One region of the Trichocoleus sp. DQ-A2 genome, then DNA from elsewhere that is predicted to be linked to it. Evidence: predicted binding sites of a transcription regulator. Region 1 holds the regulator's gene; the other holds the start of a gene.

Region 1 (8,036 bases):
CAGAAAGATTACCAGCTAGAGCCTGGAGGGGACTATGCGTTTACGATCCGGGCGGAACTTTAAAAGTTTTGAGTTTTGAGTTCAGTTTAAATTAAGAAAGTTAAGAATGACAGAGTTTCCTAGTTCCTCGTCTCTCGTTGCTTCATGTATCTTTCGATGAGGAGGATGGCAACAATGTCATCGATTGGTCGGGGTAGACTCCGCATCCCTTGGGGAATCAGGCGTCCTAAACCTTGGGGAGGGTACATTTGCCAATAGCGATCGCGTGCTTCCAATGTACTGTAGCGCTCATCTACCAGGACAATTGGCACCGACGTTGGAAATTGCTGAAGTTTCTTTTTCCAACTTTTGGAAGTGGTTTGATCGCCCATCACTAGAGTATCAATTGGAAATTTTTCACACAACTCAAGGAGCGTTGCGATCGCTGCTTCTGCTGGTACAACCTGGTGGTAATGCAGAGAATTGTCTTTCCCCACTACGGCTAAACCACACTTATCGCGCCCTGGATCGAACCCTAAAATCATCTGAATTGGCTAATCGCTAATTTACAAATGGTTAATTGCCATTAGTCATCATCTCATCACTAATGACTAATAAATTACATCCTGACCACAACTTCTCCGTCTTCAACTGCCTCCAAATTTAATTTCATGGGTCCGGCAATATAGGCGTCCTCTGCCACGACCGCTTTCAGAGAAATCGGCTTATTGTGCTTTTTCAACTGCTCGATAAACCGAATCAAGCTAACAATTCGATTGTCGCCAACCTGAACTGTATCGCCCAAAATCCCCGCGCGAGTGGCTCGGAACTGGGATGCTCCAAGCAGCAGGTCAATCCGCTGCCGAATTTGTTGGTCGGTCATGTTTGAAGGATCGGCAGATGTCGTTGCTACGACTTCACCAGTGCGGAATACAACTTGATTGGGTGCGGCGTCTGCAAAGACTTGTACCTGCTTTTCTCCCTGGACATAGTTACCAGCCGAAAAAACTCGGACTACATAGTTTCGACCATCCTGAATCTGGTTGATCAGTTGCTCGACCTGTGCCTCTGTAATTTGCACGACCCGTTCGTTCGCCACCTTGTTGAGACCGGGTTGGGTCGCTTTAATCGCTGTCCGATTCGCTTCCCGTAACAGCTGCTCAATGACCTGTCGGGCTGCGGCTGGCTCGACAATACGAAAAACGCCCGCCGCCAGAACCTGACCGCGCAGCAGTGCCAGACTACCCTGACGCAAAGTTTGATAAGACTGGTAATACTGTTCTAAGGTTGCCACTTCCTGCTCTAGGGAAGCTTGTTGTTTTTCGAGTTCTTTAAGGCGATTTTCTCGCTGGGCAATCACCTCATCTCGTTGAGAAATTTTGTTGTCAAGTAGAGATAAGGCTTTGTCTCGCTGGGCAATTTGCTCGTCGCGATCGCTCAGGCTCTTCCGAAAGGCAGCAAGTTTCTCATCAAGTTCGACAAGGGCTTGATCCCGCTTGAGAATTTGCTCATCGCGTTGGCTAATTGCTCGGTCTTGCTGGGCAATTTTTTGGTCGCGCTGAGTCACTTTCGCTTTGAATTCAGTAATTTCAGCTCTGACTTGATTTCGCTGCTGGAGGAGTTCTTGGCGTTCTGCTTGAAGTTGTTGGATTTCCGAACGTAGCGTCTTGGCTTGCCCTGAGACAGATGTAAGCTGTTTTTGGGTTTGCTGAAAGCTGCTGGCAACCCGGGTCAGTTCGCTTTGAGTCTGATTTAGTTGCGCCTCCGTCTGGCCTTGTTTAGCCAGCGCAGCTGCCAAAGATCGATTAATCGCATCTAAGCGCTGCTGAGCGACAGATTGCTGGGTGCGAGCTTGAGCGAGTTCCTTCTCGACTTGCTCTTTTTGGGCGGCGGTTTTAGCAAGTTCGCTTTCGGTTTTCCGTTTCTGCTCGTTCGCTTTGGCAATATCCTTACTGGCTGTCTTGAGTTTTTTCTGCACTTCTTGGAGTCTAAAAACTCCAATCCGCAATTGTTCGCTTGTCGCAAAGATGATTGTCAGTGTTGAGGCAGAAATCGTTAGTCCCGTTAGAATCGTTACTAAAACAGCTGTTTTGCGGGGACGCAGATTGAACAACGACAGGCGTGCTTTTCCCACGCGCGTGCCAATGCGATCGCCTACCGTTGCGATGACGCTTCCCAACACTAAAATAGACAAAATCAGGAAGAGCGCACTGTCGGTCATTGTCTGCTACAGTCATTCCAGTTACAGCCTATCGCATCGCAGGCTAGAGAAAGGGTTAACAGGAATTAAAGATCGAAGGTGAAATCGGAAAGGTTAAAGGTTGGAAGGTTGAAAACTATCCGCTTAAAACCTGACACCTTTTAACTCAACTCCCGACTAAATGTTAAAACTGGATAACCTGCTCGCGCTACCATGCCGTTTTAACCAACAACCTAACCTACAACCTGACGAGAGCCTCTAGCTGTTTTCAAGTAAACTGCTGACTCAGTGTAACTGGGTTGTGTACCGTAATTTTTTTCTTGTGGATAGAAATCATTTTTTCCTCCCGCAAATCTCCCAGTAAGCGGGTGACAGTTACCCTGGTGGAGCCGATTGCTTCTGCGATCGCTTGATGAGAAAGCTTCAGATCGATCGTAATTCCATTGGCGGTAGGAACGCCAAAATCACGGCACAGAATCAATAGAAAACTCACCAAGCGCGATCCCATATCTCGGTGAGCTAATGTCTCAATCATCATTTCTGTTTGCAAAATGCGCGAAGAAAGCCCTCGCAGCATCAACATCGATAGCTCCGGATTATCCTTGAGCGATTGCTCTACCTGATCGATCGGTGCCGAAAGCAGCTCCACTGGCGTAAATGCTACAGCGTGATAAAACCGATCCGAACGATGCCCTGTAATTAAGGACAGTACTCCAAAAACGCTGTTTTCTCGCAGCAGCGCCACGGTAATTTCTTCCCCAGCTTCATACACGCGAGACAGCTTTACTGCACCTTTGAGCAAAAAGTATACACGTTCAGCCGGGTCTCCTGGGAAAAAGATCGTCTTGCCCCGCTCAAAAGTTTCCACCACGGGTGGAAACGCCCCACCTCCCAGTTGACGGAACACAGCTGCTAGCGGTCTATCTTGCGTCACTACCACTTCCTTTTTCCTAAATGCTGCCCTACAGACTTCTGCAACTTTCTGTCGGAGGAACTTTAACCATAGCAAAACAACTATGAGAGTTTTCTGACATTAGACACAGATAAACTGACTTCCGGGTGGTTTTTGTGCTATTTGATACAAAATTTTAAAGTAGTTTCCTCCGCTACCTTCTTTAGCTCTCTCCCCGCTCAAGGCAAGTAAGATTATGACGGAAAATGTTGATATCTTGACAGTATCTGCGCCATCGGGTGGGATGCATGGTGAGTAAGGAGGCACGATCCTTACCCGTACTAGACAGCCTCGCTCCGGGCGATCGCGATCTTGAATACTCCCCTAAATCGGATATCCTCTAATATTGCCTTCAAAATCGACATTTATGCTAGATTTAACCGGAAAAAACGCCCTAGTCACCGGCATTGCCAACAATCGATCGATCGCCTGGGGGATTGCTCAGCAACTGCACCAAGCGGGTGCGAATCTAGGAGTGACTTACCTGCCAGACGACCGAGGTCGCTTTGAAAAAAAAGTGGCAGAGTTGGTAGAACCCCTCAATCCCAGCTTGTTTTTACCCTGCGATGTCCAGAATGAGACCCAAATTCAGTCTACATTTGACGCCATCCGCGATAAGTGGGGCAAGCTAGACATCCTGATCCATTGTCTTGCCTTTGCGAACAAGGAAGATTTATCAGGTGATTTTAGTACCACTACCCGTGCTGGCTTCACCCAAGCTCTAGAAATTAGTACCTATTCGCTGGTGCAACTTGCCGGGTCAGCAAAACCGCTAATGACAGAAGGCGGCAGTATTGTCACGCTGACTTATCTAGGCGGCGTTAAAGTGATCCCCAACTATAACGTGATGGGAATTGCCAAGTCTGGACTGGAAATGAGTGTCCGTTACCTGGCATCTGAGTTAGGACCGCAGAATATTCGCGTGAATGCAATTTCGGCAGGTCCCATCCGCACTTTGGCATCGTCGGCGGTAGGTGGCATTCTGGATATGATCCATCACGTTGAGGAAGTGGCACCGCTGCGACGCACTGTAACTCAGAAAGAAGTGGGAAATGCGGCTGCTTTCTTGTGTAGCGATTTGTCAAGTGGCATTACAGGTCAGGTGCTGTATGTCGATGCCGGATACGAGATTATGGGGATGTAGAAAGAATCAAACATTAAAAATTAAAAATTAAAAAGCAAAGATTCTGCTAACTTTTAATTTTTAATTTTGCATTTTTAAGGCTTTCGCGTCTCCCAGATGCTCAGTAAAGTAGGATAATAAACTTAACTTTATTTTCTTGAGTGAGCATCTGCGATGCAGGCACGCGATCGCCAATTTACACCTTCTCCAAGCATTGAACAGCTTTTGTCTCCTCGGATGGCAAGGGTTCCCCGCAAGACGGGCGAAACGGATGTTATCGTCACCGTCAAATTAGACGGGAATGGCACTTGCAATGCAAAAACTGGCATTCCGTTTTTAGACCATATGCTGCATCAAATCGCCTCTCACAGCCTGATTGATTTGGATGTAGCCGCGACGGGAGACTTGGAAATTGATGACCACCATACCAATGAAGATGTGGGAATTACCCTAGGAATGGCGTTGCATCAAGCACTGGGCGATCGCAAAGGAATTGTCCGGTTTGGGAATTTCCTCGCCCCTCTCGATGAAGCGTTGGTTCAGGTAGCGTTAGATTTTTCCGGACGCCCCCATCTCAGCTATGGCTTAGAGATTCCCACTCAGCGAGTCGGGACTTATGACACTCAGCTGGTGCGGGAATTTTTTGTGGCGGTGGTCAATCACAGCCAGATGACGCTGCACATTCGCCAACTAGATGGAATTAACTCGCACCACATTATTGAAGCAACGTTCAAAGCGTTTGCGCGATCGCTCCGCATGGCAATCGAAGTTGATCCCCGTCGTGGCGGTACGATCCCCAGTTCTAAAGGCGTGTTATAGGTTTCCTTGCAAATACACTCCGATAAAGGCAACGAGAAGCCGGGGAAATCCTCACCAGGCTCTCGCTTCATTCTGCTGAAGTTTCCGCGACCACTGACTCTCAATTCTCCTATGTCTTCAGAAATGAGAACTTATGGAAGAGGTTTGCGGATATAGCCATATTTATTGCCAATCTTAACTTTTGCTAGCCCTTGCGAAAAAGATTGAGCGCTATCAAATTGGGGTTTAATTACGAATTTGCCACTCTTATTGATATAGCCCCATTTGTCGCCGTTCTTTACCGCTGCTAGGTCTTCTGAAAAGTTATCAATATTATCAAATTGTGGGGGAATGACAACATTGCTTGCCTTGTCAATATAGCCTACCTTAGTGTCTATCGTTATGCCCGCCAGTCCTTGAGAAAAGTCTCCACCCCAATCAAATTGGAGTGGAATAACAATATATCCCATTTTGTCAATATAGCCCCACTTATTATTACTGGATATCACTGCTAGTCCTTCCGAAAAAAACTTAGCTTCCTCAAATTCTAACGGAACAATAACGTCTCCCCGATTATCGATATAGCCCCATTTGTTGTCTTTTTTGACTGGCGCGAGTCCTAGGGCTGATTCACTGCGATCGCTTATAGAAAAAAATTCAGCCGCATCAAACTGGGGCTGAATGACAAAATTGCCTTTCTTATCGATATAGCCCCACTTTTTACCGATTTCTACCGCCGCCAGCGCTGACGCAGTGCGATCGCTTATAGAAAAAAATTCAGCAAAATCAAATTTTGGGTTAATTACCAAGTTGCCTTTCTTATCAATATAGCCCCACTTTCCATCTATCTTTACCGCTGCCAGCCCTTGAGAAAAAGCTTTAGCCAAATCATATTTTGGTTTAATGACTAAGTTGCCACTTTTATTGATATAGCCCCACTTGTTCTTTAATTTGACAGCCGCTAACCCTTGGAAAAAAGATTCGGCATTATCAAATTGAGGTTTGATTGCGAAGTTGCCTTTATTATCAAGATAGCCCCATTTGCCGTCTATTTTGACTGCTGCTAGCTCTTCTGAAAATGAATCAGCCCAGCTAAATTTAAGCGGGATGACTATTTGCGAATTACGGGCTTGTCCCTCAGTTGCATCAAAATTAACTTGAGAAGTCCGAAAATTTGAGATGGCTTCACATCCAGAAATTAGAGCGATCGCTAATCCAAACAGAAGGCTGGCAACCGCGACAAGCAATCTGTTGTGAGTTGCAATTTTCATAAAAGTACCCTATCTAATCGCAGCCAAGATTTAAGTAATCAATATTTGTTAATCATCTGAAGTAAACCCTGTTATTGTCAGTGAAATTCTAAAGCTTGCTGGTAATGCCTGACTAGATTAGGCTATCCGAATTTAGAATTAAAAAATTAGAAAGGCACCCAGCTAGCTGAGTGCCCCTGTTTTATATCGGCGCGTGATTACTGTTTCAACATCAAGAAGGGGTGCGAGGAGCTGTCAGGACATCCCAAGCCGCTTTAGCAGCTTCGGCAAGGCGATCGCCGAAAGTTGACACTTCCTTCACGATGGACTCCCAGTTCTTCTCTGCATCCATTTGAATGAGTTTAATCGAGTATGAAATTCGCTCTGGATCGAACAACTTATCCTGTTCAATCTTCTCCCGTGCTTGTTTCACTGCATTGAGATAGGCATCGCGAGTATATTCGGTAGCAGATTTTGTTTCTACCTGCGCCCGTTTTTTAATGGCGTCAATCAGCGCCATCGTTTCACGCTTCAAATCTTCGGATTCGCCTGCCATATTTTCATCAACGATAGCCTTTGTCTCCGGGCTAACTGTTATGGCGGTTTCTGTATTATTAGGGACTTCTGTATTCATGGCTACATCTCATGAGTAGAGTTTTGAGCGAAAAAGATTAGCTTTTAGTAAGGTTCGGCTACTAATTTCACAAACCGGAAAATTGAAGAAATGCTAGTACAGACCAATAAATCATCAGCGGTAGCTAACTATTGGGGCAAGAAACGCGATCGCACGACCAATTGTGACAGCAACGGCTTGAGTTAACGTGTCGCGATTGTAGATATGATAGAGTTCGTAAGTTCGTCACAGCTACTAAAGCAATCCCTACCAAGGCACCCATCCAACCACCAATGAACCAGTAGCTGACGGTAATGATTGGCGCACTAAACAGACCTAATTAGGCAACGGTTTTAAACTGATTCACTCCGCTTGCTCTCGTTGAAGGCATCTGCTTAAATAAAGGGCTATATCTGAAATAGCATTTCTGTAGTATATTTCCTTCAGCCTATCGGTAGAATTTCATAGGGTTATGGGAAAAAACGATAGCAAAGGTACGGGTTAACCAACCTAACCTCCTATGAGAAATCGCTGGATTGGAGACCCTTCATTCCCCCAGTCCGAGAGTCTAATTTTCAAGTTAAATGCTGCAAGACCCCGCGATTCGTCATCCCATTGCCATCAGTTTAGGAGCGATCGCTGGAGCATTGAGTCGCTACTATCTCACCCTCTGGTTTGCCCAACGCTTCGGCACCAGCTTTCCCTACGGCACCTTTTTTATCAACCTTACAGGTTGCTTTGGGATGGGTTTTTTTGTCACTCTCGCCTTAGAACGGGTAGCGAATATTCCTCTAGATGTGCGATTGATGGTAACGACCGGCTTTTTAGGAGCTTACACAACTTTCTCCAGTTATGGGTTAGAAACATCTACTCTACTGCGCGATCGCAGTTATGCAGCCGCCGGTATTTACTGGGCAGGTAGCGCCATACTTGGAATTATTAGCGTTCAGCTAGGCACGCTTCTGGCTCGGAGCGGGCGGTAGAAAAAACCCTATGACTGCTTAGCACGCACCATTCCCAGAGCCTTCAATCTCGATCCTTGGAGACTAGACTGGTGCAGGAAAAATATCAACAATTGATTAAGTAGGGCGGTTGGCTCTCATTGGTGCTGCATTTACTCT
Region 2 (7,768 bases), on a different contig from region 1:
GTGTGCCAATGGCAGCCTCATCGACGGGTGCTACTCCCGTAATTTCCGGGTTGCAATCTGTATTTGAGGTCAAACTATTGCAGGCGGCAGTAGTACCCAGTTTTTCGACAATTTCGTGAAATTTCATCGGCATATTCATGGACAACTGTAAATGAATTGGCAGCTATACAAGAGATTCATCAAGTATTCGCACCGCCAAGACACAATTAAAAATTAAATTTTTGGGTTTTTAATTTTTAATTTTTAATTTTTAATTTCTTCGTTGCCCATTGCCTGACCTGCTAAGTAAGCAGTCGTCCAGGCACTCTGAAAGTTAAAGCCACCCGTGACGCCGTCAATATCGAGGATTTCTCCGGCAAAGTAAAGTCCCGGACAGATGCGGCTTTCCATTGTCTTAAAGTTCACTTCCTTTAAGTTGACGCCGCCACAGGTAACGAATTCTTCCTTAAAGACACCCTTCCCCTGAATTTGGTACTTACCCTCGGAAAGTTCTTGAATGAGCTGATTGAGAACTTTATTAGATAATTCCGCCCAACGCTGTTCCCCACTAATCCCCACAGCAGCAATTAAACTCTGCCAGAGGCGTCGAGGTAAGGGCAGCGGACAACTGGTAGAAATGGCGCGTTGGGGCAATTGGGACTTGACCGCCAAAAGCATTTCCCGCAGCTTTTCCGGGTTGTACTGGGGTAGCCAATTAATTTGCAACGTTGTTCGATAATTGCAATCGTGCAGCATTCTAGCCGCCCAAGCAGACAGTTTCAAGGCAGCAGGGCCACTCAAACCCCAGTGGGTAATCAGTAATGGCCCGATTTGTTCTAACTGAGTTTTACCGACACCTAAACGCAGCCGCGCACTTTCCACGCTGACTCCGGCTAAATCTTGCAACCGGGGGTCGGAAATCGTAAAGGTGAATAGAGAGGGAACGGGTGGTTCAATCGTGTGTCCTAAAGTTTTTGCCCAGCGGTAGCCTTGGGGATTGCTGCCGGTAGCGAGGAGAATGCGATCGCACTTGAGGATCTCTCCTGACTTCAACTGGATCTCAAAGCCGGTGTCGAGTGGTTGATTCAATGAAGTCACTTGCCGGAAAATCTTATCAACAGGTGTTCCCCTGCGAATCTGCACTCCAGATGCCCTTGCTGCCTCAAACAGACAATCCACAATAGTTTCGGAACTATCTGTAATTGGAAACATCCGTCCATCCGGTTCAGTTTTCAATTGGACGCCGCGATCGCTAAACCAAACGACTGTATCTTTAGCTTGGAAACGACTAAAAGCCCCCCGAAGTGCTTTCCCGCCTCTGGGGTAATATTGCACTAAACCAGCCGGGTCAAAGCAAGCATGAGTAACATTGCATCGCCCGCCGCCAGAAATCCGAACTTTAGATAAGGGTTGTCGTCCTGCTTCTAACAAAATTACTTGCGCGTGGGGATAAGTTTCGGCACAGGTAATTGCACCAAAAAAACCCGCTGCCCCACCGCCAATCACTACTACTTTTAAAGGTTGCACAATCAAGCTATTGCCGATTTCACGGAATATTTCCGTACAGATGCGATATTATCTCTCTACCCGTCGTATGGTTCAAAATCCGCTTTTGTAGCTCCACACGTAGGACATACCCAGTCTTCCGGGATATCTTCAAATGCCGTACCCGGTTGGATACCGCTATCTGGGTCGCCCTGTTGTTGATCGTAGATGTAGTTGCAAACTGTACATATATACTTCTTCATTATCGCTCCTCAACATTTGCCTATACATAATACTAAAAGCCGACGTAATCGAAATTACATCGGCTTTTGCAGAACCCATTGTTCATCTTCGAGAAACTTAAGTTTTGAGCCAAGGACTATCGCTGAATCGCACTCGCCTTAAGCCGAATCAAAAGTTTTGAAACCCACGCCAGCAGGTTAATTCTCTTGTAGTGTAGACGCACTTTCAACCGCCCAGTTGCTACAACTTTGCTTTAGCCTTCGACCAAAAGCCGTGTTCATCTTGTTCAAATTGATCAGAAACAACATCCCAAGCATGATGGTCAGCTTTGGATTCATCGCCAGAGTCTTCTAGCGCTTTGTTGTAATTGGCGATAAATGTCCTTTGAGCATCCTCTGAGAGGTGAGAACGAACTTCCGGGGACAAATCGCTAGGACTTTCCAGTTTCCCAGCGCGTTTGCGGGGTAATGTGGTTTCGCTGGTATGCACTTCTTCGCCACCAGCACTTTCTAGCAGCAGCTGAATTTCACCGGATTGATTGGCAGAGACTTCTACAACTACCAGAAAATCTCCAGCTTCGACGCGAGTTTGATAAATGGCAGCTTTGTCTTCTGGCATTCCCAAAGCGACCAAAGCAGAAACTAAACCAGCGCCCGCTGCACCCGCTAAAGCACCACTCGCTGCACCCAGCAACGCCGCACCAATGGGTCCTGCCGCGACGACTGAACCTACAAAAGGAATGAACAGCACTCCCACACCAGTCAGCAAGCCAAGGGCTGAACCAAACAAGGAACCAAAGATGCCGCCGCTTCTCAGCCCGCCTAAAATCACATCTTTTTTGGTGATGAATCCAGCAATGCGAGTTTCGGAATGAAAGTTTTTGCCGATTACTGAAATATCGTCGCGGGAAATCCCCCGATCGAGCAAGCGGTGAATCACTTTCTCAATTTGTTCGCGCTCTTTGAAAACGGCTGAGATACTGCGTTCTACTGTGGAAACACTTGGCTGTGTAGTTGGGTTTGTCGCGGTCATTCACTTCTCCTGAAATTTGTTTTTTAATTTTTGTTAATTTCTCTTGGAGAATAGCGAACATGACAATTCCAGCGAATCGCCCCGAAGGTTGATATTAAATGTATTTAAAGATACTAAATGACTTAACAAACTTTGAAAAAGAAAGCAATTATCGGCGAGTGCGCTGAACGCCGTAAGTAATCCCACTCGCAATTGAAAGCAAAATTAATATCCAGATAACGCCGCCAGGGATGAACGTGAGAATTCCAAATCCTCGCAACAGATACACCGCAATTGTCAGCCCTACAACACTGGCAAAAATAGAAGAAATCAGGGTTTCAGGGTTAGGAGTTTGGCTCACAGACTCGACCAAATAAATGGTTAAAACAGAATATTGCCATCGGCTACGTCCGCCCAAGCTGCAAATGCCGCCGAGGATACCAGCAACCAAGGTAAAGAGAACTAACGCCCAGATGACGTAGTCAGGAAGCTGCTTCAGAACGCCCGATCCTTTCAGCACCACGATAATCGCTGTAATCACTAAAGCAATGCCAGCGATACAACAAAATTGCGGTGCCTGGGTTGGGAGAGCGACTCACGTTCCTTGGCTCCTGACATGCTTGAGGAATTATGGTCATCATTGTTACATACTGAGTTGCTGAAACAGCGATGTAGGATCAAATTAGGAGATTAGCCAACATACCTTGCCTTCCACGTCCGAGACAACCTGTGTTAGCTTGACATCGAATTACTATTGATTGAGGAGTAGCTGAGTCAGTATGAGTATACTTTTTCCGTCGGACTCGATGGATGCCGCCTCAGACTTGTCGCTGAGCAAGAGATACTCAACGGCGCTTTTGCAAGGTGAGATTTTGATAGAAACGCAATTGCGTTCTACTTGGGGGGGTGCTGTTACTGCCCAAATGTATTTGCCAATCGAGCGATCGCGCGTTTGGCAACAAGTGACAGACTATCCCCGTTGGGTGCAATATTTCCCAGATGTTACTCACTCTGAGGTACTGCACTCCAACGTCTCCTCGCCTGTTGGCTTACCGGAAGGGACGAGTTCCAAGAGTGTTTACCAAGTTGCCACGAAAACTTTCCTGTTTCTCAGTCTTCAGGTTGAGGCTTATCTGAGTGTGTCTGAGATCGTGCAGCAGGAAATTCATTTTCGCTTGGAAAAAGGTACTTTTACCGATTTCTGTGCTGACTTAAGTTTGCAAGATTACGAGAATGGCACTTTGCTCACCTATACAGTAAAAGCAACGCCCAATATCCCAGTGCCGTCAATTTTCATCGAACAGGCAATGCAGCTAGAACTGCCTGTGAATATGCGAACTATGCGCCAGGTGATGTGCGGCAGTTAAAAGAGGCGATCGCGTTTAGTTCTAAATGCACCTAAATTATCGGGGATAACGATACCAGGCAGAATTCTTCATCGGATATTTGTCTGGTATAAATTAGCACTATTTAAGTCAGCCCCAAGCAAGTTGGCATTTTTCAGCTTGGCACCTGTCAAGTTTGCAAATCTCAAAGTCGCTTTTTGCAGGTCAGCACCTTCTAAGTTGGCATCCGTTAAGCGCGTAAATCTTAGGATGGCATTTTGTAAGTTAGCGTTTCTGAGCTGGGCGCGAGCTAAGTCCGCTACGTATAAGTTAGCACCAGCCAGATTGGCTCCGGTTAGGTTGGCTTTCCTTAAGTTAGCCCGTTGCAGGTTCGCTTCTCTCAAGTCGGCACCGCTTAAATCAGCACCGGAAAGGTCGCACCCTACGCATTCTTTCGTTTCCAGCAATCGTTTGACGTGCCCCATATTTGCCGCTTGTACGGGCGTCGCCAGCGATAGCGGCACCGATAAAGCGGCGGCAACCAGTATTGTGAGTTTCATGACGTTTTTCGCCTCCTAAGCTTATTATCCAGCGAGGCGTTATCTCTGAGGAGAAAGAAAACCGCCACATTTGTCTATCCAATTGGGTTGGTTAAATCATTTAAAACTGTTTCTTATATGACGTTTGCAATAAACCTTAAAAATTTAATAAATTTTTAATACTAAGAATACAAACAAAAGTTTCGGTTATCAAAAGCTAAAAGATTTATAAATTCGTTACGCTTCTTGACGATTTGGTGTAATTTTAAATAAGGAAAAATATCTTAAAATCTATACAAAGGTGGATTGCTTGCAGTCCAGATGAAGGGAAAAAAGGAACCCTTTAAAAATGCGGTTAGGAATTGGTAAATCCTCTTGATTAAAGGAAGTTTATAAACCCATCCTCAGACGCGAGGCGATCTAGTTGCGGCAAGTTTTAATTAACTTACTTCGCAATGCAGTCAAGTTTACAGAAATTGGCGTTATAACTTTCAAAGTGGGCTACCAAACGGAGAGAACCCAGTTTCAGGTGGCAGATACAGGAATTGGTATTACACCGGATGCAAAAGGAACCGGATTAAAATTGGCAATTCGCTGTCAATTAGTTCAACTGATGAGTGGCGCATTCAAAGTCAAGAGTACCCTCCACCTGCCAAGGAAATCGCAGACTTGCTCGATCTAGGCAAGGAAAGACGATTTTAGAGGCGTCGTAGAGCGATCGCTTACCTTGAGGGGTTGGATCGGCAGTTGATTCCGTATACTACCCATTTTGTCAATTCGGTAAGGTTTTAAAGAGAAACAAGTCTTATAGTTTATTACAGAATTTAAGAGGTATGAATGAGTGTTGATACGGTTGAAAAAGGAGTTATCTTAATCGTTGATGACACTCCTACCAATTTGGGAATGCTGTTCGATTTCCTGGCTCATTCCGGCTTCCAAGTTTTAGTGGCTGAAGATGGCGAAAGTGCAATTGAAAGCGCTGAATATGCTTCACCCGACCTAATTTTATTAGATGTACTCATGCCCGGAATAGATGGATTTGAAACTTGCCGCCGCCTAAAAGCGAATCAAGTAACTCAAGATATTCCCGTAATTTTTATGACCGCTCTGAGTGAGACAGTGGATAAGGTCAAAGGGTTGAATCTTGGGGCGGTAGATTACATTACTAAACCGCTCCAGCATGAAGAAGTTTTAGCCCGTGTCAGCATCCACCTGCGCCTGCGTTGCTTGACCAAAAAACTGATAGACCAAAATATACGTTTAGAACAGGAGATATGCGAACGCAAACAAGCAGAAGCAGAACGAGAGCAAGCATTTATAGCGCTCCAGGAAAGCGAAGCTCGATTTAGATGCTTGGTTGAATCGAATATCATTGGGATTATTTTCGCAGATTTTCGGGGCAATATTACCGAAGCGAATGATGCCTTTCTACAGATGGTGGGATATGAGCGGGAGGAACTGCCAACGGGAGGTTTGCGTTGGGATGAAATTACTCCGCCCGAATATCGCCATTTAGACGAAGACGCGCTCGCACAATTCCTCAGTTCTGGCAATTGTACTCCCTACGAGAAAGAATTTATTTCCAAAGATGGTCGTCGCGTTCCAGTGATGATTGGTGCAGCGCTGATGGAACCATCTCAACCAAACGTTGTCGGTTTTGTCCTTGACATCACCGAGCGCAAACAGGCAGATCGGAAAATCCAAGAACAAGCGGCTTTGCTTGATATTACAACCGATGCAATTCTCGTCCGAGACCTGAACAACCAAATCCTATTTTGGAACAAAGGGGCTGAACGTTTGTACGGATGGAAGACAGAAGAAGTTTTTGGTAAGAATGCTAATCAACTTTTATACAAGGAAATTTCACCACAACTCCAAAAAAATCAGAATATTCTTGCCCAAGAAAACGAGTGGCAGGGTGAATTGCATCAAGTCACAAAAGACGGGAAAAATATTATCGTTGCAAGTCGCTGGACTCTCGTTCGGGATGAAGAAGAACAACCCAAATTTATCTTAACTGTTAATACCGATATTACAGAGAGGAAACAACTCGAAGCCCAGTTTCTTCGGGCACAGCGCATGGAGAGTATCGGCACTCTGGCAAGCGGGATTGCCCACGATCTCAACAATGCCCTAGCGCCTGTATTAATGTCTGTTCAAATCTTGGAACACAAACTTCAAGATGAGCAGAGCCGGCGAATACTAAAAACACTAGAAACCAATACTCAACGAAGTGCCGATCTCGTTAAACAAGTGCTGTCATTTGTGCGAGGAGTCGAAGGGAAGCGAACCACCTTGCAAGTAAGGCACATTATTAAAGAAATTGAGCAGATTGTTAAACAGACATTTTCTAGAGCGATTGAAATCCGCACCGATATCCCGATGCTCGATCTTTGGACTATTTCTGGGGATGCAACTCAGCTGCACCAAGTATTGATGAATCTCTGTGTAAACGCTAGGGATGCGATGCCAAACGGGGGAACTTTAGAGCTTTGTGCCAGGAATCTGTGGGTTGATGAACACTATGCCCGGATGAATCTTGATGCTAAGGTTGGCCCTTACGTTGTCATTACTGTATCCGATACAGGGATGGGAATCTCAAGGGAAATAATAGATAGAATCTTTGAGCCATTTTTCACCACAAAAGAGATAGGACAAGGTACTGGCTTAGGTCTTTCAACGGTGATGGGTATCGTTAAAAGTCACGGTGGATTTGTGCAGGTACTTAGCGAAGTAGGCCAAGGAACGCAATTTTATATTTACTTACCCGTAACGCAGGCAACGATACCAGATGAGACGAAAAGCTTGCCTCATGAATTGCCTAGAGGACAAGGAGAATTAATTCTCGTTGTTGATGATGAATATTCAATTCGAGAGCTTACGAAAATTTCTCTAGAAACCTATAATTACAAGGTTTTAACCGCTAATGATGGAGTGGAGGCATTGGTGCTATATGCAGAACACAAGCAAGATATTAACGCTGTATTAGTCGATATGATGATGCCAGCTATGGATGGTATAACGACTATCCGGGCTTTGCAAAAAATCAATCCACAGGTCAAGATTATTGCAGTTAGCGGACTTACATCTAATTACCAGATAACTGAAATCGCTGGAAATAACGTCAAAACATTTTTACCAAAGCCCTACACCTCAGAGGAATTGTTGAAAAATATACAGGTGGTT

Evidence for each region. Region 1 encodes NtcA, which controls nitrogen genes in cyanobacteria. Its sites were predicted from a motif close to TTTGTANNNNNNNNTACAAA; they were not measured.
Region 2: a site for NtcA is predicted at 2,837-2,856, ahead of NC997_RS13175 (ChaB family protein). Genes of this name have one in related genera too.

What each region holds. Positions count from the first base shown of each region.
Region 1 is NZ_JAMPKD010000008.1:201,042-209,077, forward strand. Features, by position in the region: gene NC997_RS10210 (DUF3146 family protein) at 1-63, shown strand, start outside; gene NC997_RS10215 (pre-16S rRNA-processing nuclease YqgF) at 120-524, opposite strand; gene NC997_RS10220 (DUF3084 domain-containing protein) at 599-2,200, opposite strand; gene ntcA (global nitrogen regulator NtcA) at 2,448-3,119, opposite strand; gene fabI (enoyl-ACP reductase FabI) at 3,499-4,275, shown strand; gene hisB (imidazoleglycerol-phosphate dehydratase HisB) at 4,429-5,073, shown strand; gene NC997_RS10240 (WG repeat-containing protein) at 5,205-6,323, opposite strand; gene NC997_RS10245 (hypothetical protein) at 6,535-6,936, opposite strand; partial or broken gene NC997_RS10250 (hypothetical protein) at 7,057-7,249, opposite strand; gene crcB (fluoride efflux transporter CrcB) at 7,500-7,898, shown strand.
Region 2 is NZ_JAMPKD010000011.1:156,355-164,122, forward strand. Features, by position in the region: gene lpxD (UDP-3-O-(3-hydroxymyristoyl)glucosamine N-acyltransferase) at 1-127, opposite strand, end outside; gene NC997_RS13165 (NAD(P)/FAD-dependent oxidoreductase) at 244-1,512, opposite strand; gene rd (rubredoxin) at 1,563-1,727, opposite strand; gene NC997_RS13175 (ChaB family protein) at 1,948-2,739, opposite strand; gene NC997_RS13180 (hypothetical protein) at 2,888-3,079, opposite strand; gene NC997_RS13185 (SRPBCC family protein) at 3,498-4,085, shown strand; gene NC997_RS13190 (pentapeptide repeat-containing protein) at 4,154-4,603, opposite strand; gene NC997_RS13195 (ATP-binding protein) at 5,007-5,264, shown strand; gene NC997_RS13200 (response regulator) at 5,420-7,768, shown strand, end outside.